DNA from 2 places in the Comamonas antarctica genome. Region 2 is predicted to be linked to the other one. Evidence: predicted binding sites of a transcription regulator. Region 2 holds the regulator's gene; the other holds the start of a gene.
The links. Region 2 encodes FNR, which switches genes on or off when oxygen is low (the NO sensors DNR and NnrR bind a similar motif). Its sites were predicted from a motif close to TTGATNNNNATCAA; they were not measured.
Positions count from the first base shown of each region.

Region 1: a site for FNR is predicted at 5,227-5,240, ahead of HUK68_RS18825 (universal stress protein). Genes of this name have one in related genera too.

Region 1 covers NZ_CP054840.1:4,033,333-4,048,940, reverse strand. The annotation lists gene HUK68_RS18855 (acetoacetate--CoA ligase) at 1-1,011, shown strand, start outside; gene minC (septum site-determining protein MinC) at 1,205-1,966, shown strand; gene minD (septum site-determining protein MinD) at 2,033-2,848, shown strand; gene minE (cell division topological specificity factor MinE) at 2,852-3,115, shown strand; gene HUK68_RS18835 (flavin reductase family protein) at 3,400-3,906, opposite strand; gene HUK68_RS18830 (3'-5' exonuclease) at 3,920-4,633, opposite strand; gene HUK68_RS18825 (universal stress protein) at 4,752-5,174, opposite strand; gene HUK68_RS18820 (metallophosphoesterase) at 5,298-6,152, opposite strand; gene hpxZ (oxalurate catabolism protein HpxZ) at 6,230-6,616, opposite strand; gene HUK68_RS18810 (AtzE family amidohydrolase) at 6,625-7,998, opposite strand; gene HUK68_RS18805 (DUF4089 domain-containing protein) at 7,995-8,207, opposite strand; gene atzD (cyanuric acid amidohydrolase) at 8,231-9,322, opposite strand; gene HUK68_RS18795 (LysR family transcriptional regulator) at 9,454-10,356, shown strand; gene HUK68_RS18790 (LysR family transcriptional regulator) at 10,421-11,383, opposite strand; gene HUK68_RS18785 (hypothetical protein) at 11,456-11,833, shown strand; gene HUK68_RS18780 (phosphoenolpyruvate carboxykinase (GTP)) at 12,124-13,989, opposite strand; gene HUK68_RS18775 (hypothetical protein) at 14,286-14,432, opposite strand; gene HUK68_RS18770 (threonine ammonia-lyase) at 14,549-15,608, opposite strand, start outside.
Region 2 covers NZ_CP054840.1:2,646,694-2,662,301, reverse strand. The annotation lists gene ilvD (dihydroxy-acid dehydratase) at 1-235, shown strand, start outside; gene lgt (prolipoprotein diacylglyceryl transferase) at 401-1,222, shown strand; gene HUK68_RS12325 (malonyl-CoA decarboxylase) at 1,344-2,804, shown strand; gene HUK68_RS12320 (Bug family tripartite tricarboxylate transporter substrate binding protein) at 2,847-3,839, shown strand; gene HUK68_RS12315 (enoyl-CoA hydratase/isomerase family protein) at 3,844-4,662, shown strand; gene HUK68_RS12310 (malonate--CoA ligase) at 4,691-6,250, shown strand; gene HUK68_RS12305 (universal stress protein) at 6,285-6,728, opposite strand; gene HUK68_RS12300 (heavy metal translocating P-type ATPase) at 6,837-9,272, shown strand; gene ccoS (cbb3-type cytochrome oxidase assembly protein CcoS) at 9,272-9,409, shown strand; gene ccoN (cytochrome-c oxidase, cbb3-type subunit I) at 9,473-10,912, shown strand; gene ccoO (cytochrome-c oxidase, cbb3-type subunit II) at 10,922-11,551, shown strand; gene HUK68_RS12280 (cbb3-type cytochrome oxidase subunit 3) at 11,563-11,703, shown strand; gene ccoP (cytochrome-c oxidase, cbb3-type subunit III) at 11,734-12,648, shown strand; gene HUK68_RS12270 (FixH family protein) at 12,734-13,015, shown strand; gene HUK68_RS12265 (hypothetical protein) at 13,066-13,386, shown strand; gene fnr (fumarate/nitrate reduction transcriptional regulator Fnr) at 13,395-14,114, opposite strand; gene hemN (oxygen-independent coproporphyrinogen III oxidase) at 14,309-15,608, shown strand, end outside.

The DNA of each region.
Region 1 (15,608 bases), 1.4 Mb from region 2:
GGCGCGGCGTTCTATGCGAACTGCATGAAGGCCGGCGTGGACTTGTCGGCCTGCGGCGACCTGTCGCGCGTGCGCGCGCTGGGCTCGACCGGCTCGCCGCTGTCGGCCGAGGTGCAGCAGTGGGGCACCGACCAGTTCCGCGCGCTGCGCGCGCAGGCCGAGGCGCAGGGCCGGCCCGGGCTGCCCTCCGATGAGGACATCTGGTGGAACAACATCTCCGGCGGCACCGATTTCTGCGGCGCCTTCCTGGGCGGCCACCGCGAGCTGCCGCAGGTGCCGGGCGTCATGCAGTGCCGCCAGCTGGGCGCGGCCGTCGAGGCCTGGGACGACCAGGGCCGGCCGGTCATCGACGAGGTCGGCGAACTGGTCTGCAGCCAGCCCATCCCGTCGATGCCGCTGTATTTCTGGGGCGACACCGATGGCCGGCGCTACCGCGCAAGCTATTTCGAGCATTTCGCGCCGGGCCAGGGCCGCCGGCCCGGCGGCGGCGACACCGGGCCCGAGGCCGGCGCGGTCTGGCGCCATGGCGACTGGATCCGCGTCACGCCCGAAGGCGGCTGCGTGATCTACGGCCGCAGCGACGCGACCATCAACCGCCACGGCCTGCGCATGGGCACCAGCGAGATCTACCGCGCGGTCGAAGCCCTGCCCGAAGTGCTCGACAGCCTGGTGGTCGACCTCGAATACCTGGGCCGCGACAGCTACATGCCGCTGTTCGTCGTGCTGCGCCCGGGCGTGGAACTCGATGCGGCGCTGCGCGCGCGCATCAACGGCGCGATCCGCAGCGGCGTCTCGCCGCGCTTCGTGCCCGACGAGATCTTCGAGGTGGCCGAGGTGCCGCGCACGCTCAGCGGCAAGAAGCAGGAGCTGCCGATCAAGCAGCTGCTGCTGGGCAAGCCGCTGGCGCAGGTGGTGAACAAGGACACCATGGCCAACCCCGGCTGCCTGGCCTGGTACGAGGCGCTGGCACAGATGCGCCAGGTGGCCGCGGCGGAGGCGGCCTCCGCCTAGGGATCCTCTGCATAAACCGCCCGAGCCGTGCTGCCAACGGCCGCAGGGATTTGTGCAGAGGGTCCCTAGATGTCATGACTTGTATCTCTGCGGTCACAGGCGGGTTGCGGTCGTTGGCAGCGGGGTACACTTTGGCCTCGTCCCCTACCAGGCCCCGTGCCTGGTCTCCGTCCTTTCTACCGCACACCGATACATGGCCGCTGATCCGACGGGCGCCGCCCGCTCCAGTTTCGATCTCAAGAGTGCCCAGTTGCACGTCGTGGCCGTCGCGCTCAAGGACACCGACGTTCCACTGGTCGCGGCCGATCTCGCACAGCGCCTGGCCGACGATCCCGACTTCTTCGACAACGACCCGGTGCTGATCGACCTGTCGCAGGTCAAGGACGCCGAACAACCGATTGATTTCCCGGCGCTGATCGCGTTGCTGCGCTCGCACCACACCCAGCCCGTGGCGGTGCGCGGCGGCAGCGCGGCGCAGACCCAGGATGCGTTGGCCGCGGGCCTGTGCTCGGCGCCCGATGCGCAGGCCGCGCGCGCCGCGCCGGCGGTCGAGGTGCACGAAGTCGTGCACGAGGTGATCCGCGAAGTCGAGGTCGAGGTGGTGCGCGAAGTGCCGGCGCCGATGGCCGGCGCGATGGTCATCGACAAGCCGCTGCGCTCCGGCCAGCAGGTCTATGCGCGGGGAACCGATCTGGTGGTTCTCGCCGTGGTCAGTTATGGTGCGGAGGTTATTGCGGACGGCAACGTGCATGTCTATGCGCCGCTGCGCGGCCGCGCCATCGCGGGTGCGCGTGGCAATACCTCGGCGCGCATCTTCAGCACCTGCATGGAGCCGCAGTTGCTATCCATTGCCGGCATGTACCGCACCACCGAGACGGAGCTTCCTCCCGAGGTGGTCGGCAAGCCGGCCCAGGTTCGGCTGGACGGTGAAAAGATCATCGTCGAGCCTGTGTAATGCGTGCGTAGGGCGGAGCCTGGTCTTCGCCCTGGTTAAGCTTCGTCTTTAAGGAACAGTGCAAACATGGCCAAAATCGTCGTCGTGACCTCCGGCAAAGGTGGTGTGGGAAAGACCACCACCAGTGCCAGCTTTGCCTCCGGCCTCGCCCTGCGGGGCCACAAGACCGCCGTCATCGACTTCGACGTCGGCCTGCGCAATCTCGACCTGATCATGGGTTGCGAACGCCGCGTGGTGTATGACCTGATCAATGTGATCCAGGGTGAAGCCAACCTGCACCAGGCGCTGATCAAGGACAAGCAGTGCGACAACCTGTTCGTGCTGGCCGCCTCGCAGACGCGCGACAAGGACGCGCTGACCCAGGACGGCGTCGAGAAGATCCTCAAGGACCTGGGCGAGATGGGCTTCGACTACATCGTCTGCGATTCGCCGGCGGGCATCGAGAGCGGTGCGCTGATGGCCATGCACTTCGCCGACGAGGCGCTGGTGGTGACCAACCCCGAGGTCTCCTCGGTGCGCGACTCCGACCGCATCCTGGGCATGCTCAGCTCCAAGACCCAGCGCGCGATCGCGGGCGGCGAGCCGATCAAGGAACACCTGCTGATCACGCGCTACAACCCGAACCGCGTCGAGGACGGCCAGATGCTGTCGCTCGAGGACATCCAGGACATCCTGCGCATCCAGCTGATCGGCGTGATTCCCGAATCCGAGACCGTGCTGCAGGCATCCAACCAGGGCATTCCGGCGGTGCACATGGCGAATACCGATGTGTCCGAGGCCTACAAGGATGTGATCGACCGCTTCCTGGGCGAGGAAAAGCCCATGCGCTTCATCGATGTGCAAAAGCCGGGTTTCTTCAAACGCATCTTCGGGGGGAGGTAAAAGATGTCGATGCTGTCTTTTCTACTGGGCGAAAAAAAGAAATCGGCTTCGGTCGCCAAGGAGCGCCTGCAGATCATCCTGGCGCACGAACGCGTCGGCGGCGGCCGCAGCCAGCACGATTACCTGCCCGAGCTGCAGCGCGAGCTGATGGCGGTGATCTCCAAGTACGTGTCGATCCACCCGAACGACATCAAGGTGCAGCTCGAGCGCCAGGACAACCTGGAAGTGCTCGAGGTGAAGATCGAGCTGCCGGAAGCCGTCAAGTAGCGCCTAAAAGCTTGGGAACGGGGGCGCTGTTCCGAGATGGGCCGTTCATCCTTCGACAGGATGCCCTGCGCCAAGCTCAGGACGAACGGTGGGAAAAGGGCCGTCTGTCTAAAGGCCGTTCGCATCGAGCTTGGCAAACCCCGTTCGCACTGAGCCTGGCGCAGGGCGATTGAAGACCGCGCAAGGTTTCGCCGCCGGGCCGCCGGATGGCCGGCCCCCCCAAGGCGAAACGCGCCCCCCATGGGGGGGCAGCGCAGCCACACGAAGTGGGCAAGCGTGGGGGGCTATTTCATGCGCCCATCGTGATAGATCAAGGGCGCGGCCTCATTGCGGTGGCTGCAATGCTCGACCTCACCGATGAAGATCACGTGGTCGCCTTCCTGGTAGCGGCTGCGGTTGAAGCATTCGAAGTGGGCCACCGCGCCCGCGAGCAGCGGCACGCCGCTGTGGCCGGGCGCGTGCACCACGCCGGCCCAGCGGTCGATGCCCTTGCTCGCGAACTGCAGCGCCAAATCCTTTTGCTCCGCGCCCAGCACATGCACCGCATAGTGCGTGCAGGCCATGAACACCGGCAGCGACGCGGCGCTGTTGGCCATGCTCCACAGCACCAGCGGCGGGTGCAGCGATACCGAATTGAAGGAACTCACCGTGACGCCCACCGGCTCGTGCTGGGCATTGAGCGCGGTCACGATGGTCACGCCGGTCGCGAACTGGCCCAGTGCCTTGCGGAAGTCGGGCGAGGAAAAGGCAGGTGGCTGGGCCACGGCGGAGTGGGGTAGGGGCGAGTTCACGGGCACAGAGCGGTCACGGCAAGGAGGGGCCTATTATGGGACCAGCCTGATCAACCACGGGGTGCGGGGGAAGAACACCGGATTCGCGTTCGAACAGGTCGCGGGTCAGCGGAAACTGCGCCGCCTGCTGGGCCAGCAGGCGCGGCATCTGGCCCTTGGGGCAGCGCTGCAGCGTCGACAGCAGCTCATGCCCGGTCTGGCCCAGGCCCCAGCGCAGCCGCAGGTCGCTTTGCATGCGCGCCAGCAGGCTGGCCGCCATCTCGGCATCGGCCAGCGCCCGGTGGGCGCGGCCCGCACGCGGCAGGCCCAGATGGTCGACGATGTTGCCCAGCTTGTGGCTGGGCGCTTCGGGGTAGAGCCGCCGCGACAGCAGCACGGTGCAGGCAAACGGCTGCGGCGCGGGCAGGCCGGCGTGGGCCAGCTCGGCCTCCCAGAACTTGCGGTCGAAGGCGGCGTTGTGCGCCACCATGGGCGCGGCGCCGACAAAGCGCGCGGCATCGCGCATCACGTCCTCGGCATCTGGCGCGCCGGCGACCATCTGGTTGGTGATGCCCGTGAGCCGGGTGATGAAGGAGGGGATGTAGGCCCCGGTGCGCATCAGGCTCTGGAACCGGTCCACGACCTGGCCGGCCTCGAGCAGCACGATGGCCACTTCGGTGGCGCGCGCGCCCTGGCCGGGCGTCATGCCCGTGGTTTCAAAGTCAATGACGGCAATGGCGGAAGACATGGGAAGAATTGTCCCATGGCGCCCAAATGCCGGCGCGGCCATCAAAAAAGGCCGCAGGCAATGCCTGCGGCCCGTGAATCAGGGCCCGGGGTCCGGTCCGCGAATCAGCGCGTCGTGCTCAGCGTACCAGCAGCACCGGAACCGTGCTGTGGGCCAGCACCTGGGTGCTGACCGAGCCCATCACCAGCTTGCCCAGCGCGCCATGGCCGTGCGTGCCCATGACCAGCAGGTCGAACTGGCCGTCTTCGGCGAGCTTGGCAATGGTTTCGCCCGCCGGGCCCACCTTGCCCACGCCCTTGGCCTGCACGCCATGCTGGGCGAGGAATTCGCACACCGGCGCCAGGACCTTGTCCGATTCCTCGGCGTAGTACTGGTCGACCACGTCCTTGCCCAGCGCGCTGCGCGCGCGCGGGGGCAATGCGCTTTGCACCGTCACGGCCGTGTATTCATGCGTGCGCGCCAGCAACTCGGGATGCGAGGCCAGGTAGTCGAGCATCTTGCGGGTATAGGCGCTGCCGTCGACAGCAAGCAATATCTTCATGGTGTCCTCCTGATGTTCGTGATCAGATTAGTGCCAGCGGAAGTTGCGCGTCTTGATATAGGTCATGTTTTTGGGGACCGCAGCCGGCAAGCCGCCTGGCGCGGATCGCAGGCGGCAGGTCCATCATAAGTCGATGCAGGCGCGGGGCTGGAAATAAGCCTGTTCGTTCTTGCGCGCATAGCCCAGCGGGTTGGCCACGACGCGGCATTGCCAGGGCGTTCCATCGGCATTTTCGCCACGCACGGTGTAGTCGCTGGGCGCATGCAGATGGCCGTGCAGCCACAGCTGTGCCTTGGCGAACCAGTCGTCCAGCGCATTGCAGAAGCCCGCCGTGCCCGGCACCAGGCCGTAGCGTGGGTCGGCGCTGCGCAGGCTGGGCGCAAAGTGGGTCACGGCCACCGTCGGGCCGTCGAATGGCTGGTCCAGCGCCCGCTGCAGCCACTGCTGGCACAGCAATGCCTGTTCGCGCATCGGCTCGGCCAGGAAGGCTTCGCCATGGCGCGTGCCGCCGGTCTTGCGCAGATAGAAATTGGCCGCGCGGAACGCCTTTTCGCGCAGGCGCAGCAGCGCGCCCAGGTCGCCGGCCTGCACCTTGCGGTCCTGCAGCGCAATCGCGTCGTAATCGGTCCAGAGCGTGGTGCCGACAAAGCGCACGCCGTTCAGCACCGCGGTTTCGCGCTCGAGCCAGATCAGGCCCAGCCGGTCGCAGGCCGCGCGCAGGCGCGCATGCGCGGCGTCGAAGTCCTGCATGTCGTACTCGTGGTTGCCGGGCACGAACAGCACCGGGCAGGGCCAGCCGGCGTACTGCGGCAGCGGCGAGAAGCGCGCCAGGCCGAAATCCGGCTCGGTGAGCTGGCCGCCTTGCTGATAGGAGCCGATGTCGCCGGCCAGCACCAGCACCTCGGCGCCGGGCGCGGGTTCGGCCTGGAAATGCGGATCGGCTTCGAGGTGCAGGTCGGAAAGCAGTTGGATTTTCATTGCGGCGTCGTGGGCTGGGAGCTTCGGCATGGTGCGCCGAACATCCGCAGGTTACCAACAAACCGCCGCGCCGGCTCTCAGGCGGCCGGCGGCGCCAGCAGGCTCACATGCGCCGCGACCACCCGCCAGCCTTCGGGCGTGCGCAGCCAGGTCTGGCTCTGGCGCCCGGTGCGGTCGCTGCCGCTGCGGCGGAACTCGACGTTGGCCGTGGCGCAGTCCGTTCCATAGGTGGTGATGACGGTGCGCAGCAGCTGCCGCGCCAGCCCGTGCGCCGGCCGCGCCGCACGGAAACCGGCGATGGCTTCATGGCCATAGAGGTTTTCGGTCGCGCCATAGCGCAGCGTGTGCGGGCTGCGCCAGAACAGCGCGTCGAGCACCGCCACGTCGTTGGACGTCAGCGCCTGCTCGTAGCGCTCGAACGCGGCCGTCACCTCGGCCAGGACTTCGGGAAGATTGATCTGCATCTGTTCCATCATGGCTCCATGCGGGCCGTGCCCGCTTCTTCCAGCATGCGCGCGGCGCGCAGGCAAAGCGCTTCGTTCCACGGCGCGGCGATGAGTTGCACGCCGATCGGCATGCCGCCCGTGCCTTCGGGCCACAGCGGCGCCGCGACCACCGGGCAGCCGGCAAACGAGATCGGCTGCGTGAGCAGGCCCATGGCCGGGCGGCAGGGGTGGCGGCTGCCGTTGATCTCTATCCATTCGCTGCCGATCTCGGGCGCGCTGACCGGCGTGGCCGGAGCCAGCAGCAGATCCCAGTCCTGGAACAGCGCGTTGACCTGGTCTCGGTACACGCGGCGAAAGCGCTGCGCGCGCAGATACCAGTCGGCGGGCTGCAGCAGGCCCGCGATGAAGCGGTCCACCGACAGCGGCTCGAAATCCTGGGGGCGCTGGCGCAGGTCATGCAGATGCAGGCTGCCGCCTTCGCTGGCGGTGACGATGAAGGCGGCGGCACGCGCGAGCGCCGCATCCGGCCACAGCACCTCGCCCCGCGCGCCCAGCGTGCGTGCGGCAAGATCCACGGCGGCGCGCGCCGGGGCGCCGGCGTGTTCGCGGAAATATCCGCCCAGCACACCGATGCGCAAGCCGCCAATGCCTTGCTGCAGCGCGGGCGCCGCGGCCTGCACGCGCAGCGCCTGGCAGCCCGGGTCCAGCGGGTCGGGGCCCTGCAGCGCGTCGTAGGCCAGCGCCAGGCTGTGCACGCCGTCTGCCAGCGGGCCGAGATGGTCCAGGCTGTGCACGAACGGATAGGTGCCGCGCCGCGACAGCCGGCCGAAGGTGGGCTTGAGCCCCCAGGTGCCGCACAGCGATGCGGGCACGCGGATCGAGCCGTTGGTGTCGGAGCCCAGCGTCAGCGGTACCTGGCGCGCTGCGACCGCCGCGCCCGAACCGCCCGACGAGCCGCCCGCGATGCGCGCGCTGTCGTGCGGGTTGCGGGTGGCGCCGTAGTGCGTGTTCTCGGTCGTGAAACCATACGCGTATTCGTCCATGTTGAGCGCGCCGACCAGCACCGCGCCGGCGGCCCGCAGGCGTTGCACCAGCACTGCGTCCTCATGGGCCGCAGGCAGTTCCTGGTTGATGCGCGACCCCGCCAGGGTCGTGAGGCCTTCGATGTCGAACAGGTTCTTGACGGCGTAGGGCAGGCCGGCGAGCGGCGGCAGCGTCTCGCCGCGCGCGCGGCGTGCATCCACCGCATCGGCCTCGGCGCGCGCGCGCTGCGCGGTGACTGCGGTGAATGCATTGACGGCGCCGTCGCTGGCCTCGATGCACGCCAGGGCCTCGTCGCAGATCTCGCGGGCGCTGCGCTCGCCGCGGGCGATCGCGCGCAGTAGCGTTGCCGAGTTCATGCACTCACCTCTGCGCCGGGAAACGGCGCGGCGCGGTAGATCTCGGCCAGCTCCAGTTCGGGCGCGAGAGGCGCCTGTTCCAGCAGCCGCGCCAGGGCCAGGGTGCGGCCGAAGTGCTGGGCGACTGCCGCCGCGCGTTGCGCGTCCAGCTGCAAGCCCAGCGCCGGCGCGCCGGCCTTGACGTAGGCGAGGATGTCCTGTTCTTCCATGTCTGTGTCCCCTTGTTGATGCCTCAGGCGCGCGCGATCACGGCCACCGGGCCGCCACCGGCCGGACCCTGGTGCTCGGCACCGCCCGAGACGTAGACCATGCCGTGGCCGACCACCGAGGCGACGACGGCGCCGGTCACGGCGCGCGCATGCCGGGTCGAGTGGATGTCCGAGTCGCCCAGCATGGTGTGGCGCATGCCGCGCACCTGCCCGTCGGGGCTGGCCTCCGCCTTGCAAAAGACGTTGACGATCCGCTCCAGTCCTTCGGCGCCGTGCAGGCCCAGGGTCTCGAGCGTGCGCCGCACGGCGGCCGCATCGATGGCGTCGTTCATCACTTCATGGGCGATGGCCAGCTCGCTCGTGGCCTCGGCGCTCATGCCGAGGGCGATGACCACGTTGTGCTCCACCTCGATCCCGGCCGACACCGAAGCCACGCCCGAGCACAGGCTCCAGTCGTGCAGCACGGCGGCGTCGGCCAGGTCCGGCAAGGCCGCTTCTCCGGTCGCCAGCGCGATGCCCAGCGCGGAGGCGCCGCGCGAGTAGCCCATCGATTCATAGGTGTCGGCCGTGACCGGCTCGCAGCCCCGCGCGCGCGCCGCGGCAATCCTGCCCGGCGTCAGCAGCGGGCACTTCACCTGAACGAAGTGCAGGTCTTCGCTGCTGGCGATGCCCGCATCGCGCATCGCCTGCTGCACGGCCGCGGCGGTTTCCTCGATCTGGGCCCGGCGGCCGATTTCCTCGGGCAGGAAGTCGCGCGTGAACGCAATGCCCAGGGTCAGCCGCTTGGCGCCGACAGCGGGCGTCCCTTGCGCCGGGCGCCGTGTGAACACGGTATGGTGCGGCGACAACACGCCTTCGGTGCCGCCCGACATGACGAAGGCCACGCGCTTTTCCACCGCGGCAGGCGCCATGTCGAGGTGCCGGCCCAGGCAGGCCGCGAGCATGCTGGTGGCGTATTCGCGCGTGTAATCGTTGACGCAGCCGTTGCCCTCGGTCTTGCCCATCACCGCCACGATGTCGTGCGCGGCAACCCGGCCCGAGGCGATCAGTGCTTCGAGGCCGGAGGTATCGCCCGGGCTGCGGCTGGGAATGCGGATGACGTCGATGTGGTGCATAGGCGGGGGTCTTTCTGGGACAGGTATGCCCATGCCGGCACGCAAGCGGCATGCCATCGAGCGCTCTCGACCGAGGCCTTTTCGCGCGCTGTGCGCTGCCGTTCTGGCATCGGTCTTGCAATGGCAAAGGCATGCAACACCTGCGCTTTCTGCATTACATCGACGCCGTCGCCCGCAGCGGCTCCATCCGTGCCGCCGCCGAGAAGCTGCATGTCGCGTCCTCCGCCGTCAACCGCCGTGTCCAGGACCTCGAAGAGGAACTGGGCACGCCGCTTTTCGAGCGGCTGCCGCGCGGCGTGCGCCTGACGGCGGCCGGGGAACTGTTCCTCGGCTATGCGCGCCGGCGCCAGGCCGATCTGGAGCAGGTGCGCTCGCAGATCGAAGACCTGGGCGGCGTGCGCCGCGGCCAGGTCACGCTGGCCGCGAGCCAGGCGCTGGCGCCGGCCTTCCTGCCCCGCGCCATTCACGCGTTCCAGGCCCTCAGGCCGGGCATTGCCTTCGACGTCAAGGTGCACGACCGCGAACGCGCCGTTGCCGCCGTCACCGATTTCGAGGCGGACCTCGGCCTGATCTTCAATCCACCGGAACTGCGCGGCCTCGCGGTGCTGGCGCAGGCGCGCCAGCGCACCTGCGCGATGGTCGCGCCGGACCATCCGCTGGCCGGGCGCGCCAGCGTACGCCTCAAGGACTGCCTCGATTACCCCATTGCCCTGCCGGACAGCAGCCTTTCAGGCCGCAGCGTGCTGGAGGACTGGTTCGGGCAATCCGCGGCGCAGCCGCATCCGCCGCTGGTCTCCAACTCCTATGAAATGATGCGCGGCTATGCGCGTGAAACCGGCGGCGTGAGCTTTCAGATCGAGATCGGGGCCGGGCCCTCGGCGGGTGTGGTCGCCATCCCTATCGACGAACGCCGCCTGCCGGCCGGGCGGCTGGTGCTGGTGGCGCTGCGCGAGCGCGTGCTGCCGGTGGCTGCGGCGGCATTCGCCGAGTTTGTCGCCGGCCAGCTGCGGGACGCGAACCAGGACGGGGAGTGAAGGGCCAAGCTGGTGCAGGGTGTGCACCAGCGTGAGGCCGATGCCGCCGCGGCATTGCTGTGCTTCATGGCGCGCTGGGAAAAGTGGTCTGGGCGGAACGGAACAGCGCCTGCAGCAGCCAGTTGCCGGCATTGGCCTGCGGGCCGCGGTGGCGCCACAGCGCATCGACATGCACCGGCGGCACATGGAACGGCAGCTCGCGCAGCGCCAGCGACCCGGCCATGCCGGTCACGGGCACGAAGTGCCGCGGCAGGATGGTGAGCAGGTCGGACTGCACCACCACGCGCCCGGCGGTGAAGAACTGGTTCACCGTGAGCACCACCTGGCGCTTGCGGCCCAGCGAGGCCAGGGCTTCGTCGATGAAGCCGAACGAGCGCCCGGAAAAGCTCACCAGCATATGCCGTGCGGCGCAGTAGTTGTCGAGCGTGAGCGGTACATGGGCCAGGGGATGGCCCTCGCGCATCACGCAGATGTAAGCGCTGGCATACAGGCGGCGGCTTTCAAAGCCGACGACATCGCCCGACTGCTCGCGTGCCGTCAGGTCGGCCAGCACCGCGGGAAAGTAGCCCACGGCAATGTCGGCCTCGCCGTCTTCGAGCAGCTGGCGCGGATCGCGCGTGGTCAGCGGCAGCACGCGCAGCGAGATGCCTGGCGCTTCGCGCTCCAGGATGGTGTGGAGCGCAGGGATCAGCGTCGAGGCCGTGGCATCGGCCATGGCCAGCACGAAGGTGTGGTTGGCCGTGGCCGGATCAAACGGATCAGGCGCCAGCGTCTGCTGCAACTGGGCCAGCGCGCCGCGCACCGCGGGCCACAGCGCCAGCGCCCGGGGCGTGGGCTGCACGCCCTGGCCGTGGCGTACCAGCAACTCGTCATCGAGCGCTTCGCGCAGGCGCCGCATGGCATTGCTGACCGCAGGCTGGGTGATGGCCAGCTTGTGCGCGGCGCGCGTGAGGCTGCGCTCGGCCATGACTTCGTCAAAGACGCGCAATAGATTGAGGTCAAGCTGGTGAAAGCCGTGCGGTGTCATGGCGCCAATACATCACTCATATGAATGATATTAATTCAAAAGATAAATTTGAAGTTACATGGGGTAAACCCTATGATTGCTGCATTGCCCGGCAATTTCGCCACAAGCGTCTGTAACGAGGTTTCCATCATGAACAGTTCCGTAAATTCCAGCCCTTCCTTTGAACACAACGGCGTCGTGCGCATGCAGCGTGCCGCCGAGTTCCTGCAAGCCACTGCCGCCGATCTGACAGGCTCGCAGCGCCTGCCTATGGGTGCCGGTCTGCGGGCTGGACTGCGCATGCTGGCGGCCGCCGCACGCCGCGCTGCCGTGATGGTGCGCGCCGGCCACCGCGACTGGGTGCAAAGCCGCAAGCAGGCCGCCGAAGACGAGCGCACCTGGAACGCCGCATTGCAAGACGCTCGTATCATGGCCGATCTGAGCCGTGCGATGCAACGCCAGGACCGCTAAGGCGTCGTCCGGGTCGGGGGCGCTGCCGCCTCCAAAGAAAAAGCCGCTGCCCAGAAGGCCGCGGCTTTTTTGTTGTTCGCCTGCTCGTCCGGAGCTTGCCTGGGCGGGCCCGTCTAAGGATGGCACCCGCGGTCTGATCTCTGGCACGGGCCGTTGATGGTTCGACGCGGCCGGCGAGGCAGGCTCACCACGAACGGTTTCTATCCGCTCGTCCCGATTCACGCAAAAAAGCCCTGCACAGCAGGGCTTGGGATGGGAGAAGCGGGCAGGCCCGCTCCATCACGCGAGGATCAGTCCGCCAGGCGCTGTTCCAGGTTGGCGCGGGTGGCCAGCAGTTCCTGGGGCAGCTTGTCGGCGAGCTGGGTGAACAGCGCGTCGTGCAGTTGCAGTTCGGCTTGCCAGGCGTCCTTGTCGATGCGCGTCACGGTGTCGAACTGGCTGGCGTTGAAATCCAGGCCGTTCCAGTTGATTTCGCCGTAGGCCGGGCTCACGCCCAGCATGTTGTCCACACCCTGGACCTTGCCTTCGATGCGGTCGATCATCCACTTCAGCACGCGCATGTTCTCGCCGTAGCCGGGCCAGACGAACTTGCCGGCTTCGTCCTTGCGGAACCAGTTGGTCGTGTACAGGTGGGGCAGCGTGGCGCCCGTGGCTTCGAGCTTGGCGCCGATGTCGAGCCAGTGCTGGAAGTACTGGCTCATGTTGTAGCCCATGAAGGGCAGCATCGCGAACGGGTCGCGGCGCACCACGCCCTGGGCGCCGAAGGCCGCAGCGGTGGTTTCCGAGCCCATGGTCGCGGCCATGTAGACGCCTTCGGTCCAGGTGCGGGCTTCGGTGACCAGCGGCACGGTGGTCGAGCGGCGGCCGCCGAACAGGAAGGCGTCGATCTTCACGCCGGCCGGATCGTCCCAGGCGGGGTCCAGCGCGGGATTGTTGGTCGCGGCCACGGTGAAGCGGGCGTTGGGGTGGGCCGCCTTGGCGCCGGTCTCGCGCGCGATCTGCGGGGTCCAGTCCTTGCCTTGCCAGTCGATCAGATGGTCGGGCAGGCTGCCGGTGTCCTTTTCCATGCCTTCCCACCAGACGTCGCCGTCATCGGTCAGCGCGACGTTCGTGAAGATCACGTTCTTGTCGAGGCTGGCCATGCAGTTCGGGTTGGTGTGGTAGTTGGTGCCCGGAGCCACGCCGAAGTAGCCGGCTTCGGGGTTGATGGCGCGCAGCGAGCCGTCGGCCTGGGGCTTGATCCAGGCGATGTCGTCGCCGATGGTCGTGACCTTCCAGCCGTCGAAGGCCGCGGGCGGCACCAGCATCGAGAAGTTGGTCTTGCCGCAGGCCGAGGGGAAGGCGGCAGCGACGTGGTACTTGGTGCCGTCGGGCTTGGCCACGCCCAGGATCAGCATGTGTTCGGCCAGCCAGCCCTGGTCGCGGCCCATGGTCGAGGCAATGCGCAGCGCGAAGCACTTCTTGCCCAGCAGCGCGTTGCCGCCGTAGCCCGAGCCGTACGACCAGATCTCGCGCGTTTCGGGGTAGTGGACGATGTACTTGGTCTTGTTGCAGGGCCAGCTGGTGGTGTCCTTCTCGCCTGCGGCCAGGGGGGCGCCGACGGTGTGCATGCAGGGCACGAAGTCGCCATCGGTGCCGATGACGTCGTACACGTCCTTGCCCATGCGCGTCATGATCTTCATGTTGACGGCGACATAGGCGCTGTCGGAGAGTTCCACGCCGACATGGGCGATGGGCGAGCCCAGCGGGCCCATCGAGAACGGAACGACATACATCGTGCGGCCGGCCATGCAGCCGTCGAACAGCGGCTGCAGCGTGGCGCGCATCTCATTTGGCGCCATCCAGTTGTTGGTCGGGCCGGCATCGGCCTGGTTCTGGCTGCAGATGTAGGTGCGGTCTTCGACGCGCGCCACGTCGGACGGGTCGGACCAGGCGAGGAAGCTGCCGGGGCGCTTGGCGGGGTTCAGCGGCTTGAAGGTGCCGGCGGCGACGAGCTGCTCGCACAGCGCGTCGTACTCCTGCTGCGAGCCATCGCACCAGTGGATGCTGGCCGGCTTGCACAGCGCGGCCATTTCGGCGACCCAGGCAATCAGCCGGGCGTTCTTGACATAGGAAGGAGCCTGAATGGTCAGGCCTTGCAGTGCAGGAGCGTTCATCACGAGGAGCTTTCTAATTGAAAAAACGTTTTTTCAAAGGCAGTGCTGCACCGCGGCAGCCTTTGAGAAAACAGGTTTTTTCAAGCTCGTAAGGTCATGCCGGGCGAGTTCGTAACCCGGCTGTAACCCAGCAGGATCCGCAATTTTAGGGAGATGCCGCATTTTTGTGTCATCCATAAGTCAAAAATCTATGCAATATAAGTATCAATATATGCGCTATACGATGCATGAATGCATAAAAAATGGGCGAAAAAAAGCCCCGTGACCGGGGCTTGGGAAGTGGCGCAGCGGCGGTTTCAGGCCAGATAGACGGCAATGAACGCCAGCAGGAACATCAGTACACCGCCGACCAGCGGCAGCACGAACGGAATGTACGGGACGACGGCTTCGGTGGAGTCGACGGTGGGTTCGTCGGCCGCGTTGGGCGGTGCAGGATGGGTCATGAGATCAGGCTCCCGTGGTTCAAGAGGTCGGCAATGCCTTTATTTTAAGCAGCGACTGGGGATAACGGCATGGGGTTAGCCCTGCGGCAGGCGTTCCTGCGGCAGGCGGCCTGCGCTCAGGCGCGCTGCGCCTCCATGCCCTGCGCGCGCAGGCGCTCGAGCACCTGTTCCACATGCGGCTGGTTGCGCGTCTGCAGCACGCATTCGATCTCGACGTTCTGCGCGGCCAGCAGCGTGAATGCGCGCTGGTGATGCACCTCCTCGATGTTGGCGCCGGCATCGGCCACGGTGGCGGTGATGCGCGCCAGCACGCCGGGCACGTCGCGCGCGCTCACGCGGATGCGTGCCAGCCGGCCCGAGCGCACCATGCCGCGCTCGATGATGGCCGCCAGCAGCAGCGGGTCGATGTTGCCGCCCGACAGCACCAGCCCGACCTTCCTGCCCGCGAAGCGCGCGCCATGGCGCAGCATGGCCGCCAGGCCCGCCGCGCCCGCGCCTTCGACCAGGGTCTTCTCGATCTCGAGCAGCATCAGCACGGCTTGCTCGATGTCGCCCTCGTCGACCAGCAGCAGGTCGTCGACCAGTTCGCGCACCACGCCCTGGGTCAGCTGGCCGGGCGTGGCCACGGCAATGCCCTCGGCAATCGTCGACTGGCCCATGGGCAGGTCGCTGCCCTGGATGGCATTGAGCATCGAGGGAAAGCGCTGGGTCTGCACGCCAATGATCTCGATGCCTGGCTTGAGGGCCTTGGCCGCCGTGGCCACGCCGGCAATCAGCCCGCCGCCGCCAATGGCGATCACCAGCATCTCCAGGTCGGGCTGGGTCTTGAGCATCTCCAGCGCCAGCGTGCCCTGGCCCGCGGCCACGGCTTCGTCGTCGTAAGGGTGCACGAACACCAGGCCCTGGGATTGCGCCATTTCACGCGCATGGGCGCGGGCTTCGTCCAGCGTGTCGCCATGCAGCACGACCTCGGCGCCGAAGCCGCGCGTGCGCTCGACCTTGACGTCGGGCGTGAAGCGCGGCATCACGATGACCGCGCGCACGCCCAGGCGCTGCGCATGGTAGGCCACGCCTTGCGCATGGTTGCCCGCGCTCATCGCAATGACGCCGCGCGCGCGCTCCTCGGGCGTGAGCTGGGCCAGCTTGTTGCAGGCGCCGCGCTCCTTGAACGAGGCC
Region 2 (15,608 bases):
CGCGATCGGCCTGGTGCAGGACGGCGACCGCATCCTGATCGACATCCCGAACCGCGCGATCAACGTGCTCGTCAGCGACGAGGAACTCGCGCGCCGCCGCGAAGCCCAGAACGCCAAGGGCTGGAAACCCGCCAAACCGCGCCCACGCAAGGTCTCGGCCGCGCTCAAGGCGTATGCCAAGCTGGTGATGTCGGCGGACAAGGGCGCGGTGCGCGATCTGTCGCTGCTGGATTGAGCTGTTTTTCGCGTCTAAGCGGCGCCAAAACGTGGCTTGTCCCTCACGGGGGGCACCGAGCAAGGGCCGCCCCGCAGCGATGGTGCCGTCCCCCTCCACCGAAGGATGAGAGGGGGAAGCGGCGAAGCCGCTCAGGGGGTGCTATTCATACTGCACAATCAGCGGATGCTGACCTATCCCCATATCGATCCCGTCGCGCTGCAGCTCGGCCCCATTGCCGTGCACTGGTACGGACTCACCTATCTGGCCGCGTTCGGCCTGTTCCTGTTCCTGGGCACGCGGCGCCTGCGCCATCCGCCGTTCTCGCGGCTCACGGGCGAGCAGGCCTGGACGCGCAAGGATGTCGAGGACATCCTGTTCCTGGGCGTGGTCGGCGTCGTGGTCGGCGGCCGGCTGGGCTACTGCCTGTTCTACAAGCCCGGCTATTACCTGTCGCATCCGCTCGAGATCTTTGCCGTCTGGCAGGGCGGCATGGCTTTCCATGGCGGGCTGCTGGGCGTGATTTGCGCGATGCTGTGGTTTGCGCATTCGCGCCGCCGCTCCTGGCTGCAGGTCGCGGACTTCGTTGCCCCGTGCGTGCCCACAGGCCTCGCGGCCGGGCGCATCGGCAACTTCATCAACGGCGAGCTCTGGGGCCGCTTTTCGAGCCCGGACCTGCCCTGGGGCATGGTGTTCCCGCAAAGCGGCTCGATGCTGCCGCGCCACCCCTCGCAGATCTACCAGTTCCTGCTCGAAGGCCTGCTGCTGTTCGTGCTGCTGTGGCTCTATGCGCGCAAGGAGCACCGCCAGGGCCAGGTCGCGGCGGCCTTCCTGTTCGGCTATGGCCTGCTGCGCTTCATCGCTGAGTACTTCCGCGAGCCCGATGACTACCTGGGCCTGCTGTCGATGGGCCTGAGCATGGGCCAGTGGCTGTGCCTGCCGATGATGGCCGCCGGCGTGGCCATGTGGGTCTGGGCCGGGCGCCAGCCGCAGCGCAGCATCGCCTGAGGTCGCGCGCGCGACAGCGCGCGCGCTGCCCGCGGGCAGGAGGTCGGGGCAGGGCAACCCATAATGGCGCCAGGGCCATGAGGATGCGATCCTGTGGTTATCTGTCATAAGGACCTGCTGCATGAATCTCGCATCGGAATGGATTGCGCGCGGGGTGTCTAAGCTGCGCACCTCGGAGCCGGCCACGGCCGCATCCGAGGACCCCAAGCCCGCGCCCAAGGCGGCGCCCGTGCGTTCCACGCATGAACGGCTCAAGGCCACGCTGCGCCGCGGCGCGGAGGTGCTGCCGCCGCGTGTGCTGCGCCGGCTGATGGAGGACCTGCAGGCGGCTTCCGCCGAGCAGGTCAGCGAAGTCGAGGGCGGGCGCCGTGCCCGGGATGTGATCGACTGGTACGCCAGCGCGGCGCCCGAGGCGCGCCAGGACCTGTGGCTGCTGATCTGCGAGCAGTTCGGCCCCGATGCCGAGCGCTTGCAGCGCGCGCGCCAGCACTATGACGAAGCCGATTCCGAAGTCGAGCGCAGCCAGGCCGAGATCGCGCTGCGCCGCGCGCTGACCTCGGCGCGCACGCGGCTGCTGCAGCGCTTCGCGGTGCCCTCAGGCGGCATGCGCTTCCTGCTCGACCTGCGCGCCGAACTGCTGGAGTTGCCCAAGTCGGACCGGCGCTTTGCGGCGCTCGATGCCGAGCTGGAGCATCTGTTTTCGACCTGGTTCGACGTCGCCTTCCTCGAACTGCAGCGGCTGAGCTGGGACTCGCCGGCCTCTCTGCTGGAGAAGCTGATCCAGTATGAGGCGGTGCATGACATCCGCAGCTGGACCGACCTGAAGAACCGGCTCGACAGCGACCGCCGCTGCTACGGCTTCTTCCACCCGCGGCTGCCGGGCGAGCCGCTGATCTTCGTCGAGGTGGCGCTGGTCGATGATCTGTCCGACAGCATCACGCCGCTGCTCGACGAGAACGCCGCCACCGCCGACATCAGCCGCGCCAGCACCGCCATCTTCTACTCGATCAGCAACACCCAGGCCGGGCTGCGCGGCGTGAGCTTCGGCGATTCGCTGATCAAGCATGTCGCGCAGACGCTCAGCGCCGAGTTCCCGCGGCTGCGCACCTTTGCCACGCTCTCGCCGATTCCGGGCTTCCGCTCCTGGCTGGCCAAGAACGGCACGCCGCTGCTCGCAAAGATGAGCGACAAGCCGCGCGGCGAACTCGCGCGCGCGCTGGGACTGGCGCCACAGGCCACGCTCGATGCGGCCATCCTGCTCGAAGCCGCCGAGAAGGCCGCGCAGCTGCCCCAGCAGTCGCCGGTGCGCCGCGCGCTGCTGTGGTGCGCCGCGCATTACCTGGGCAAGGAAAGCCACAACGGCCGGCCGCTCGATCCGGTGGCGCGCTTTCACCTGGGCAATGGCGCGCGCGTCGAGCGCCTGAACTGGGGCGGCGATCCGTCGGCCAAGGGCGCCAGGCAGTCCTTCGGGCTGATGGTCAACTATCTCTACGACCTGAAGAAGATCGACAAGCACCGCAGCCTGCTGGCGCAGGGCCGGCTGCCGGTCTCGCGCGACATAGAAACGCTTCTCAAGGGGTGATTTCTGCGCGCGCTGAACAACAACCACCAAAGGAGACAAGCGATGCCGGATATCTCTATGCAGCGCCGCGATGCGCTGCGCGCCGCGGCCGCGGCCATGGTCGCGCTCACGGGCCGCAGCTGGGCGCAGGGGTCGGGTTGGCCGACCAAGCCGGTCAACATGGTCGTGCCCTTTCCCGCGGGCGGCGGCACCGATGCGTTTGCGCGGCCGCTGGCGGCGCAGTTCGCCAAGAGCACCGGCAAGACGCTGGTCATCGACAACCGCGGCGGCGCGGGCGGCACCGTGGGCGCGAGCTATGCGGCCAAGGCGCACGCCGACGGCTACAACTATTTCATGGGCGGCACCCACCATGTGATCGCGCCCTCGGTCTATGCCCGGCTCGACTATGACCTCGAACGCGACTTCGTGCCGCTGGCGCTGCTGGCCAGCGTGCCGCAGGTGATCGTGGTCAATCCGCGCACCGTCGGCGCCAAGACCATCCAGGACCTGATTGCCGAGCTGCGGCGCAAACCCGGCAGCTTCAACTATGCCTCGGCCGGGGCGGGCACTTCGCACCATCTCGCGGGCGAGCTGTTCAAGCTGCAGACCAATACCTTCATCACGCACATTCCCTACCGCGGCGCGGGTCCGGCCTTGCAGGACCTGATCGCCGGCAATGTCGACATGATGTTCGACGGCCTGGGCTCGTCGGCGGCGCACATCAAGGGCGGGCGCATCAAGGCGCTGATGGTCTCCGGCGCCAAGCGCAACCCCTCGCTGCCCGACGTGCCCTGCGCGGCCGAGGTCGGCCTGCCCGAGTACAACATCACCACCTGGTACGGCCTGTGGGCGCCGAAGAACACGCCCGTCGAGCAGCAGAACCAGATGATCGAGGAGCTGCGCCGGCTGGGCCAGACCAGCGAGATCAAGGCCATCTGGGCGCAAAACGGCGCCGACTACGGCAGCCTGACCAAGGAGCAGTTCGCGGCCATGGTGTCGGGCGAGATCAAGCGCTGGGCCCAGGTGGTCAAGGCCTCGGGAGCAAAGGTGGAGTGAAGGCATGTCGGGTGAAGTGAAGGTGGTGCCGCCGGATGCGGCAGGCATCGTGCGCGTGCAGCTGTGCCATGCAGGCAAGCGCAATGCGATGTCGGTGCAGATGTGGCGCGAGCTGCGCGCGGCGTTTGCGGTGTTCCAGACCGATGCGCAGCTGCGCTGCGTGCTGGTCGAGGGCGGCAGCGACGGCGGCGAAGCCGCGTTCTGCGCGGGTGGCGACATCTCCGAATACCCGGGCTTTCGCTTCGATGCGGCGGCGCTGCGCGACTTCCATGAAAACGCGGTCTGGGGCGGGCTGTCGGCCATGCTGGACTGCGACGTGCCCATCGTCGCCGCCATCTCCGGCGCCTGCATGGGCGCGGGCGTGGAGATCGCGGCCTGCGCCGACCTGCGCGTGGCGGCGCAGTCGGCGCGCTTTGGCGCACCCATCGCGCGCCTCGGATTTCCCATGGCGCCGCGCGAAGCCGCGCTGGTCGCGACGGCCGTGGGCGCGCTTACCGCGCGGCAGATGCTGCTGGAAGCAGCGACCTTCAGCGCCGCCGAGATGGCCGCGCGCGGCTTCATCGGCAGCGTGGTCGAAGACGGCGCCGTGACCGCCGCCGCCGAAGCCAGTGCCCGGCGCATTGCCGCGCTCGCGCCGCAGGCCGCGCGGCACAATAAGCAGATCCTGCGCGCGCTGCTGGCCGCACCGCTGGGCGCGGCGCAAGCCATGGCGGCGCAAGGCGTGCACGGCATGCCCGGCAGCGACGTGTATGGCTACGCCGATGGCGCCGAACACCGCGAAGGCATTGCCGCCTTCCTGGGCAAGCGCACCCCGAATTTTTGAACGTTGACGAACCTTTTGCGGGATTTCCATGCTTTCTGACGACAACCTGTTTGCTGCGCTGCGCGCCGCCTTTCCCGCTGACCTCGACGCCACCGCCATCGAAGCCATTGGCGCAGACGGCCAAAGCCTGTTCTACAGCTGGCGCGACCTGGACCAGGCCAGCGCGCGCATCGCCAACCTGCTCGCGGCGCTGAACCTGCCGGCGCGCAGCCGCATCGCGGTCCAGGTCGAGAAGTCGGTCGAAGCCCTGCTGCTGTACCTCGCCACGCTGCGCGCCGGCCATGTGTTCCTGCCGCTCAACACCGCCTACCAGAGCGCCGAGATCGAGTACTTCATTGCCAATGCCGAACCCGCGGTGGTGGTCTGCGCGCCGGCCAACTTCGGCTGGGTCTCGAAGATCGCCTTCCAGGCCGGCACGCAGTCGGTGTTCACGCTCGGCGACGACCGCAGCGGCAGCCTGCTCGAGCGCGCCGCGCACTGCAGCGACCAGCATGAGCCCGTGGCCAGCGGCAAGGACGAGCTCGCGGCGATTCTCTACACCAGCGGCACCACGGGCCGCAGCAAGGGCGCGATGCTCAGCCAGGGCAACCTGCTGTCGAACGCGCGCGTGCTCAAGGACTACTGGGGCTGGCAGAAGGACGACGTGCTGATCCACGCGCTGCCGATCTTCCATGTGCACGGGCTGTTCGTCGCCATCCATGGCGCGCTGCTCAATGGCAGCAAGATGCTCTGGTTCGCGAAGTTCGACCCGGCGGCGGTGATCGGCCGCATGCGCGATGCCACCGTGTTCATGGGCGTGCCCACGCTCTACGTGCGCATGCTGGCCGACGCGCGGCTCACGCGCGAAGCCACGGCGCACATGCGGCTGTTCATCTCGGGCTCGGCGCCGATGCTGCCCGAGACCCACCAGGCCTGGCAGCAGCGCACGGGCCATACGATTCTCGAGCGCTATGGCATGAGCGAGACCATCATGCTGACATCGAATCCCTGGACCGCCGATGCGCAGCATGGCGGCCAGTCCGAGCGCCGCCCCGGCACGGTGGGCTTTGCGCTGCCGGGCGTGGACGTACGCGTGCTGACCGATGCGGGCGAGGCCGCAGCCGTCGACGAGATCGGCAACATCCAGGTGCGCGGACCCAACGTGTTTTCCGGCTACTGGCGCATGCCCGAGAAAACCGCCGAGGAGTTCACCGCCGATGGCTGGTTCAAGACCGGCGACGTCGGCCGGCTCGACGCGCGCGGCTACCTGAGCATCGTCGGGCGCAGCAAGGACCTGATCATTTCGGGCGGCTACAACGTCTACCCCGCGGAAATCGAAAGCTTCATCAACGACCTGCCCGGAGTTGCCGAGAGCGCGCTGGTGGGCGTGCCGCATCCGGACTTTGGCGAAGTCGGCGTGGCGGTTGTGGTGGCCAAGCCCGGTGCCCGGATCGAGGCCCAGCCGCTGGTGGATGCGCTCAAGGGCCAGCTGGCGAACTTCAAGATCCCCAAGCGCTGCTTCGTGGTCGACGAACTGCCGCGCAACACCATGGGCAAGGTGCAGAAGAACCTGCTGCGTGCGCAGTACCAGGAACTGTTCAAGGCTTGACGACGGCCGGCACCGGCCGCCAGGGCCGGTGCGTTCAGCGCAGCACGAGGACCGGAACGGTCGAATGCGTCAGCACATGCTGGGTTTCGCTGCCCAGCAGCAGGCGCTTGAGGCCCTTGCGGCCGTGCGAGGCCATCACGATCAGGTCGCAATCGTGTTCCTTGGCGACGTCAATGAGCGTCTCCGCGACCAGATCCGACTTCATCACGCTGGTTTTGACCGTGACGCCACGCGCTGCGCCGGTCGCTGCGATGTCGGCAAGCTGCTGTTGTGCGCTGTGCACCCACTGGTCCTCGATGCGCTTCACATCGTCGAGGCTGGTGTAGTCACCGCCCTCGAGATAGCTGCGCGAATAGAGCGGCACGACCTTGACGACGATCACGCCGGCCTTGCACAGCGCCGCGAGTGAGAGCCCACTTTCAATCGCCTGGTCGGACAGCGGGGAACCATCGGTTGCAATGAGAATGCGTCGGTACATACGGCCTCCTGGAATGAAACTTGGATGGATCGCAGGGTAAGCTTATCTGGGTTTTCGCAATTGATGAAGATCAATACGCGTATGATGCGCCCGAGTTACGCTTGCGCCATGTCCTACAAGAATCCCGAACCGTCCCCCGCGGCGGAGACGGTAGCGCTCGATTCCGGCCCCATGTCCCCCGAAGCCAGCGCTTCGCTGCTGGACGATCCACACGAGTGGAGTGCCTTTGGGCGGCCGGTCGGGCCGTCTGCCACCCACGATCCCGAACCTGATGCCTCCCGCCCCTGGGACTCCCATGTGGTCCTGCAGGGAATGCATTGTGCCGCCTGTGCCTTGACCATCGAGGAGGCGCTGCGGCGCGTGCCCGGCGTCGAGCGCGCCGAGGTCAGCGCCGCCACGCAGCGCGCGCGCGTGGTCTGGCATCCCGCCCAGGTGCTGCCTTCGCAGTGGATGGCGGCCGTGGGGCGCGCGGGCTACCAGGCGTTTCCCGCGCGCGATGCGTTTGCGCGCGAGGTCCGCAAGCGCGAAAGCCGGCGAGCGCTGTGGCGCTGGCTGGTCGCTGGCCTGTGCATGATGCAGGTCATGATGTACGCCTGGCCCGCGTACTCGTCCAAGCCTGGCGACCTGACGCAGGAGATGGAAGCGCTGCTGCGCTGGGCCTCGTGGGTGCTGTCGCTGCCGGTGGTGCTGTTTGCCTGCGGGCCGTTCTTCTCCAATGCGCTGCGCGACGTGCGCGCGCGGCGCGTGAGCATGGACCTGCCGGTGGCCCTCGGCATGCTGATCACATTTGTCGTGAGCACGCTGGGTACCTTCGATCCCTCGGGTCCGTTCGGCGCCGAGGTGTTCTTCGACTCGCTGACGATGTTCGTGTTCTTCCTGCTCTCGGGCCGGCTGCTCGAGATGCGGCTGCGCGACCGCACCGCGGGCGCGCTCGAAGCGGTGATGAACCGCCTGCCCGACAGCGTCGAGCGGCGCGCCGCCGACGGCCGCTGGGAGCGCGTGGCCACACGCCGGCTGCAGGCCGGCGACACGGTGCGCGTGCTGGCTGGCGAAGCCTTTCCTGCCGATGGCGAGATCTGCGAAGGCAGCACCCATGCCGACGAGGCGCTGCTGACCGGCGAATCGACTCCCGTGCTGCGCCATGCGGGCGACCGCGTGGCGGCCGGCAGCTACAACCTCGATGCGGCCGTGCTGGTGAAGCTCACGGCCGTGGGCGAGGGCACGCAGTTCGCGCAGATCGTGGCGCTGATGGAAAGCGCCTCGATGCAAAAGCCGCGGCTGGCGCAGCTGGCCGACCGCGTCGCGCGGCCGTTCCTGGTCGCGGTGCTGGCGGCGGCGGCGCTGGCTGCAGCGTGGTGGTGGTCCACCAGTCCGAGCCAGGCGCTAATGGTCGCGGCCGCGGTGCTGATCGTGACCTGCCCCTGCGCGCTGTCGCTGGCCACGCCCGTGGCCATGCTTACGGCCGCGGGCACGCTGGCGCGCAGCGGCGTGCTGGTGCGCAATCTGCAAGGCCTCGAGGCGCTGGCCGCGGTCGACACGCTGGTGTTCGACAAGACCGGCACGCTCACGCGCGACGGCATGGCCGTGCGCAGCCTGCAGCCAGGCAGCGGCGTCGATGCCGCCGAGGCGCTGGCGCTGGCCGGCTTGCTGGCGCGCCAGTCGGTGCATCCCGCGTCCCGCGCCGTGGCGCGTGCCGCTGACGCCAATGCAGATGCCGCCGCGCTCGCCGACCGCTGGCAGATCATGCAGGTGCACGAACGTGCGGGCTTCGGCATGCTTGCCACCGTAAGCGACATCGAACATCCCGCAAAGCCGCGCCATCTGCGCCTGGGTTCGCTGCGCCACACGGGCGCGCTGGAACAGGCCGGATCGGCGTTGCAGCAGGTCGTGCTGACCGAAGATGGCGAAGGCGCGCCGCGCGAGCTGCTGCGCTTTGATCTCAGCGAAGACCTGCGTGCCGAGGCACCTGCCGTGGTCGCGCAGTTGCGTGCCGCGGGTATCGAGGTGATGCTGCTGTCGGGCGACCGCGATGCGGCCGTGCAGCGCGTCGCCGCGCAGACCGGCATCGCCACCGCCGTGGGGGACTGCACGCCGCAGGACAAGCTCGCGCGCCTGCAGGCGGCGCAGGCCGCGGGCCGCCAGGTTGCGATGGTGGGCGACGGCCTCAATGACGGCCCGGTGCTTGCCGGCGCCCATGTCTCGTTTGCGTTTGGCCGGGCGGTGCCGCTGGCACGGTCGCGCTCCGATTTCGTCGTGCTGGGCGACCATCTGGAGCTGGTGGCCCAGACCCTGCTGCTCGCGCGGCGCACGCTGCGCATCGTGCGCCAGAACCTGGGCTGGGCCGCCGCCTACAACGCGGTGTCGGTGCCGCTGGCGCTGGCCGGCTGGATGCCGGCCTGGCTCGCCGGCCTGGGCATGGCGCTCAGCTCGCTGCTGGTGGTGCTCAACGCCGCGCGGCTGGCGCGCGCCATGCCGCTGCAGCCATCCGCTGCCGCCGCGCCCGCCGTGACGGGGCCGGCGCCAGCGCTTTCGGGAGCCGTCTGATGGAAGTCCTGTATCTACTCATTCCGTTGTCAGTGGTCCTGGTCCTGGCCATTGTCGCCGCCCTGTGGTGGGCGGTTTACCGGGGACAGTTCGAGAGTGTGGAACAAGAGGGGGAGCGGATTCTGAGAAACGATTGACATGTATCAATACACCAGAAGTCCGATGGATGAACACTTTGCAAGCAATACAAGAGGTGCGCGATGGATGCTCTAAAAAACAGTGCTGTGCATTACGACGACAAGGTCGTAAGACAGTTTTCAATCATGGCGGTCGTGTGGGGGGTGATCGGCATGGCCGTCGGCGTGCTCGTCGCCGCCCAGCTGGCATGGCCCGAACTCAATTTCGGCGTGCCATGGCTCAGCTTCGGCCGCCTGCGGCCGCTGCACACCAATGCGGTGATCTTTGCGTTTGGCGGCAGTGCGCTGTTCGCCACCAGCTACTACGTGGTGCAGCGCACCTGCCAGACCGGGCTGTTCATGCCCAAGCTCGCGAGCCTGACTTTCTGGTGCTGGCAGCTGGTGATCGTCGGCGCCGTGATCAGCCTGCCCATGGGCTATACCCAGGGCAAGGAATACGCTGAACTCGAGTGGCCGATCGACCTGCTGATCCTGGTGACCTGGGTCAGCTACGCCATCGTGTTCTTCGGCACCATCGGCATCCGCAAGGTCAAGCACATCTACGTGGCCAACTGGTTCTTCGGCGCCTACATCATCGCCATCGCGCTGCTGCACATCTTCAACAACATCTCCATGCCCGCAGGCCTGATGAAGAGCTACTCGGCCTATGCCGGCGTGCAGGATGCGATGATCCAGTGGTGGTACGGCCACAACGCCGTGGGCTTCCTGCTCACGGCAGGCTTCCTGGGCATGATGTACTACTTCATCCCGAAGCAAGCCGGCCGTCCGGTGTACAGCTACCGCCTGTCGATCGTGCACTTCTGGGCGCTGATCTTCACCTACATGTGGGCCGGCCCGCACCACCTGCACTACACGGCGCTGCCCGACTGGACGCAGTCCGTCGGCATGGTGTTCTCCATCATCCTGCTGGCGCCGAGCTGGGGCGGCATGATCAACGGCGTGATGACGCTGTCGGGCGCCTGGCACAAGCTGCGCGACGACCCCATCCTGCGCTTCCTGATCGTCGCGCTGTCGTTCTACGGCATGTCGACCTTCGAGGGCCCGATGATGGCCATCAAGACCGTCAACGCGCTGTCGCACTACACCGACTGGACCATTGGCCACGTGCACTCCGGCGCGCTCGGCTGGGTCGGCCTGATCACCATGGGCTCGCTGTACTACCTGATCCCGCGCCTGTTCGGCAAGGACAAGATGTACTCGGTGCCGGCCATCGAGCTGCACTTCTGGATGGCGACCATCGGCATCGTGCTGTACATCGCCGCGATGTGGATTGCCGGCGTGATGCAGGGCCTGATGTGGCGTGCGGTCAACCCCGACGGCACGCTGACCTATACCTTTGTGGAAAGCGTCAAGGCGACCTATCCGTTCTACGTGATCCGCGTGGTCGGCGGCCTGCTGTACCTGGGCGGCATGCTGGTCATGGCCTGGAACACCTGGATGACTGCCATCAACGGCCGCTCGGTCAAGGTGCTGATTCCCGCAGTGAACCCGTCGCACGCCTGAGGAGCCCACATGTCTGAACAAAACAAGAAAACCAGCGGCTTCTCCCACGAGAAGGTCGAAACCAGCAACTTCTGGCTGATCGTGCTGACGCTGCTGACGGTGGCTATCGGCGGCCTCGCCGAGATCGTGCCGCTGTTCTACCAGAAGTCCACCACCGAGGCGGTGCAGGGCGTCAAGCCCTACACCTCGCTGCAGCTGGTCGGCCGCGACATCTACCAGCGCGAAGGCTGCTACAACTGCCACTCGCAGATGATCCGCCCGTTCTACGCCGAGACGCTGCGCTATGGCCACTACTCGGTGGCCGGCGAGTTCGTCTATGACCACCCGTTCCAGTGGGGCTCGAAGCGCACCGGACCCGACCTGCACCGCGTGGGCGGCAAGTACAGCGACGAATGGCACCGCATCCACCTGAACAACCCGCGCGACGTGGTGCCCGAGTCGAACATGCCGGCCTACTCGTGGCTGGAGAAGACGCCGGCGGACCACGCGACCATTGCTTCGCACATGACCGCGCTGCGCAAGGTCGGCGTGCCGTACACGGACGACGAGATCAAGGCGTCGACCGATGAGGTCAAGGGCAAGACGGAAATGGAAGCCGTGATCGCCTATCTGCAGGTGCTGGGCACCGCGCTCAAGTAGGGAGGCCACACATGGACATCATCACTACCATGCGCATCGTGGTCACGCTGGCGTCGTTTGCCATCTTTGTCGGCATCTGGTGGTGGGCCTATGCCCGCCGCAACCAGGCACGCTTCGACGAGGCAGCGCAACTGCCGTTCGCGCAGGACTGAAGCGTCCTGCCTGCATAACGAGAACCACCCATGAGCGATTTCGTAAACAATTTCTGGTCGATCTTCGTGATCGTACTGACCCTCGGCGGCATCCTGTTTTGCGCGTTGCTGCTGTTCTTCACGGGCCGCAAGAAGGTCGTGTCCGCCGAAGACAGCACCACCGGCCATGTCTGGGACGGCGACCTGCGCGAGCTGAACAACCCGCTGCCGCGCTGGTGGGTCTGGCTGTTCGTGATCACCGTGATCTTCGGCATCGTCTATCTCGCGGCCTATCCGGGCCTGGGATCGATGTCGGGCAAGCTCGGCTGGTCGCAAGTCGGCGCCTACGAGGCCGAGATGGCCAAGGCCAAGGCGCAGATCGAGCCGCTGTATGCGCGCTTCGCGGGCATGACGCCCGAGCAGCGCGCCGAGGATCCGCAGGCGATGGCCATTGGCGAGCGCCTGTTCATGAACAACTGCGCGCAGTGCCATGGCTCGGACGCGCGTGGCGGCAAGAGCTTTCCCAACCTGACGGATGGCGACTGGCTGCATGGCGGCGCGCCCGAGCAGATCCAGCAGACCATCACCGAAGGCCGTTTCGGCATCATGCCGCCGATGGCCGCTGCGGTGGGCACGCCCGAAGACGTGCGCAACCTGGCGCACTACGTGCTGAGCCTGTCGGGCAGCCCGAACGACTCGCTGCGCGCCTCGCTGGGCAAGTCGCATTTCACGGCCTGCGCGGCCTGCCACGGCATGGACGGCAAGGGCAACCAGGCCATGGGCGCGCCCAACCTGACCGACGACGTCTGGCTGCACGGCTGGGGTGAGGCGGCGATCATCGACATCGTCACCCACGGCAAGCAAAACCAGATGCCGGCGCAAAAGGACAAGCTGACCGAAGGCCAGATCGGCGTCCTGACGTCCTATGTCTGGAGCCTCTCCAACAAGGCAGGCGCTGCTCACTGAGCACGCCAGGCCGGGGGCGATGCGCGTGCATCGCCCTTTTTCCGTTCAGCGTGCCGCGCGCTGGGCGCCCCATTGAAAGCCCCCCATGACACAGAAAACCTCTCCCGCACACGATCCCCGCCCCTGGTGGAAATTCGGTTTCGTCTGGATGGTCATCGGCGGCCCGGCCGTCGTGGTCGTGGCGGGCGTGGTCACCTTCTGGATTGCCGCCACGCACCCCGATCCGGTGATCGACCCGGATTACTACCGCCACGGCAGCGAGATCAACAAGACGCTGTCAGAGACCCCCGACATGCGCCTGGCGCCCGCGATGACCGGCCGCAACCATGCGGCCACCCCGGCCGAACTCGCGCCCGTCGACCGCTGAAACCCGTCCGCGGGTTTTCCGCAGCGTCCTCCTGCGTGCTTGCCGGCAGAATGAAAGCCTGGCTGCAAAAGGAGTTCCCGATGTGGGCAAGACGCTTGATGTGGATTCTCTGGCCGGCATTTCTCGCTGCCTGCGCAATGGAAATGCTGGTGTTTGCCGTGGTCGATCCCGCCCAGATCCAGTGGCAGGGCGCCGCGCTCGACTGGAGCCGGCAGGCTTTCTACACGCTGTCCTTCTTCGTGTTCTGGCTGGTCATCAGCGCCGCCGGGGCCTTGACCTGTCTGCTCGGCCTGCGCCCGGCCGAGGTCAACAGCTGGGGCAGTGAAGGGCCCCTGCGGCATCGCCGCCGCACCCCGGTGCGTCCTTCCTGAGACGACGCCTAGTCGCAGCGCTGGCTGTTGACGATGCGCTTGAGTGCGTCCGTATCCAGGATGCGGATATGCCGCTGCTTGACCTCGACGATGCCGTCCTCGACGAATTTCGAGAAGGTGCGGCTCACGGTTTCAAGCTTGAGGCCCAGGTAGCTGCCGATTTCCTCGCGCGTCATGCGCAGCACCAGTTCCGACTGCGAGAAGCCGCGCGCATGCAGGCGCTGCACCAGGTTCAGCACAAAGGCCGCGAGCCGTTCCTCGGCCCGCATGCTGCCCAGCAGCAGCATGACGCCATGCTCGCGCACGATCTCGCGGCTCATGACCTTGTGCACGTGGTTCTGCAGCACCGTGACCTCGCGCGAGAGCTCCTCCAGCCGGTCGAACGGCATCACGCAGACTTCGGCGTCCTCGAGCGCCACGGCGTCGCAGGTATGGCGGTCGTTGACGATGCCGTCGAGGCCGATGATCTCCCCGGCCATCTGGAACCCGGTGACCTGGTCGCGGCCGTCTTCGGTCGCCACGCAGGTCTTGAAAAAGCCCGTGCGGATCGCGTACAGCGAGGAAAACGGCTCGCCGTTGTGGAACAGCAGGCTGCCGCGCTTGACCTTGCGCCGCACCGCGACGATGGTGTCGATGCGCTGCATCTGGTCTTCGTTCAGGCCGATGGGCAGGCACAGCTCGCGCAGGTTGCAGTTGGAACAGGAGGCTTTGATCGCTTGTAGACTCATTGATGGGACCTCGGGGTGGACGGGGCCAACCCCCTTTATCGCATGGAACGCCGGCGCGTGCAGCGTCCGATACCTCTGGCCGCCGCTGACATGCATCAAATTGTCGCAGGCGTGGCGTGCGCAAGTCTTGATCGACATCAAGGTCCGGCAGGGTGCCTTGCGGCACAGTAGCCCAAAGCCCAAGGAAACCCCCCATGACCGCAATCACCCCCGAGCTGTTGCAGCGCTTTGACGTGCCGGGCCCGCGCTATACCTCGTTCCCTACCGCCGACCGTTTTGTCGAGGCCTTCGGCCAGGAGGACTACATCCTGGCGCTTCAGCAGCGCCGCCAGGGCGCGCCCGGTCTGGCGCGGCCGCTGTCGCTGTATGTGCACATCCCGTTTTGCGAGTCGCTGTGCTACTACTGCGCCTGCAACAAGATCGTCACGCGCCATCCCGAGCGCGCGCAGACCTATCTGCAATACCTGGCGCGCGAGATCGCGCTGCATACCGAACACTGCGGCACCGGCCAGCCCGTGAGCCAGCTGCATCTGGGCGGCGGCACGCCGACCTTTCTGAGCGACGCCGGCCTGGCGGAGTTGATGGCGCTGCTGCGCAGCCATTTCAACTTCCAGCCCGGCGGCGAGTATTCGATCGAGGTCGATCCGCGCACCGTCACGCCCGAACGCCTGGCCTATCTGGCGCAGCTGGGCTTCAACCGCTTGAGCTTCGGCGTGCAGGACTTCGACGCCGACGTGCAGAAGGCCGTGCACCGCGAGCAACCGGCGAGCCAGGTCTTCGCGCTGGTGCAGGCGGCGCGCGCGCTGGGTTTCGAATCGGTCAATGTCGACCTGATCTACGGCCTGCCATGCCAGACGCCGCAGTCGTTCGAGCGCACGCTGGCCCAGGTCGGCGAGCTGCGGCCCGACCGCATCGCGCTCTATGCCTATGCCCACCTGCCCGAGCGCTTCAAGCCGCAGCGGCGCATCGATACCGCGGCGCTGCCGGGCGCGGCCGCCAAGCTGGCGATGCTGGCGCGCGCGCTGGAGAGCTTCGAGCAGGCCGGCTATGTCTATGTGGGCATGGACCATTTCGCGCTGCCCACGGACGCGCTGGCCGTGGCCAAGCGCCAGGGACGCCTGCACCGCAACTTCCAGGGCTACAGCACCCAGCCCGACTGCGACCTGATTGCGCTGGGCGTCTCGGCCATCGGCCGGGTAGGGGCGACCTACAGCCAGAATGCGAAGGACCTCGACGAGTACTACGACTTCCTCGACCAGGGCCGGCTGCCCGTGGTGCGCGGGCTGGCGCTGGGCCGCGACGACCTGATCCGGCGCGCCGTGATCATGGCGCTGATGTGCCAGGGCGAAGTGCTGTTCGAGGCGCTGGACCAGGCCTGGCTGATCGATTCGCGGCGCTATTTCGCAGCCGAACTGGAGATGCTGGCCGAGTTGCAGTCCCAGGGCATGGTGGAAATCGACGCCGAAAGCCTGCGCGTGACCGCGATGGGCTGGT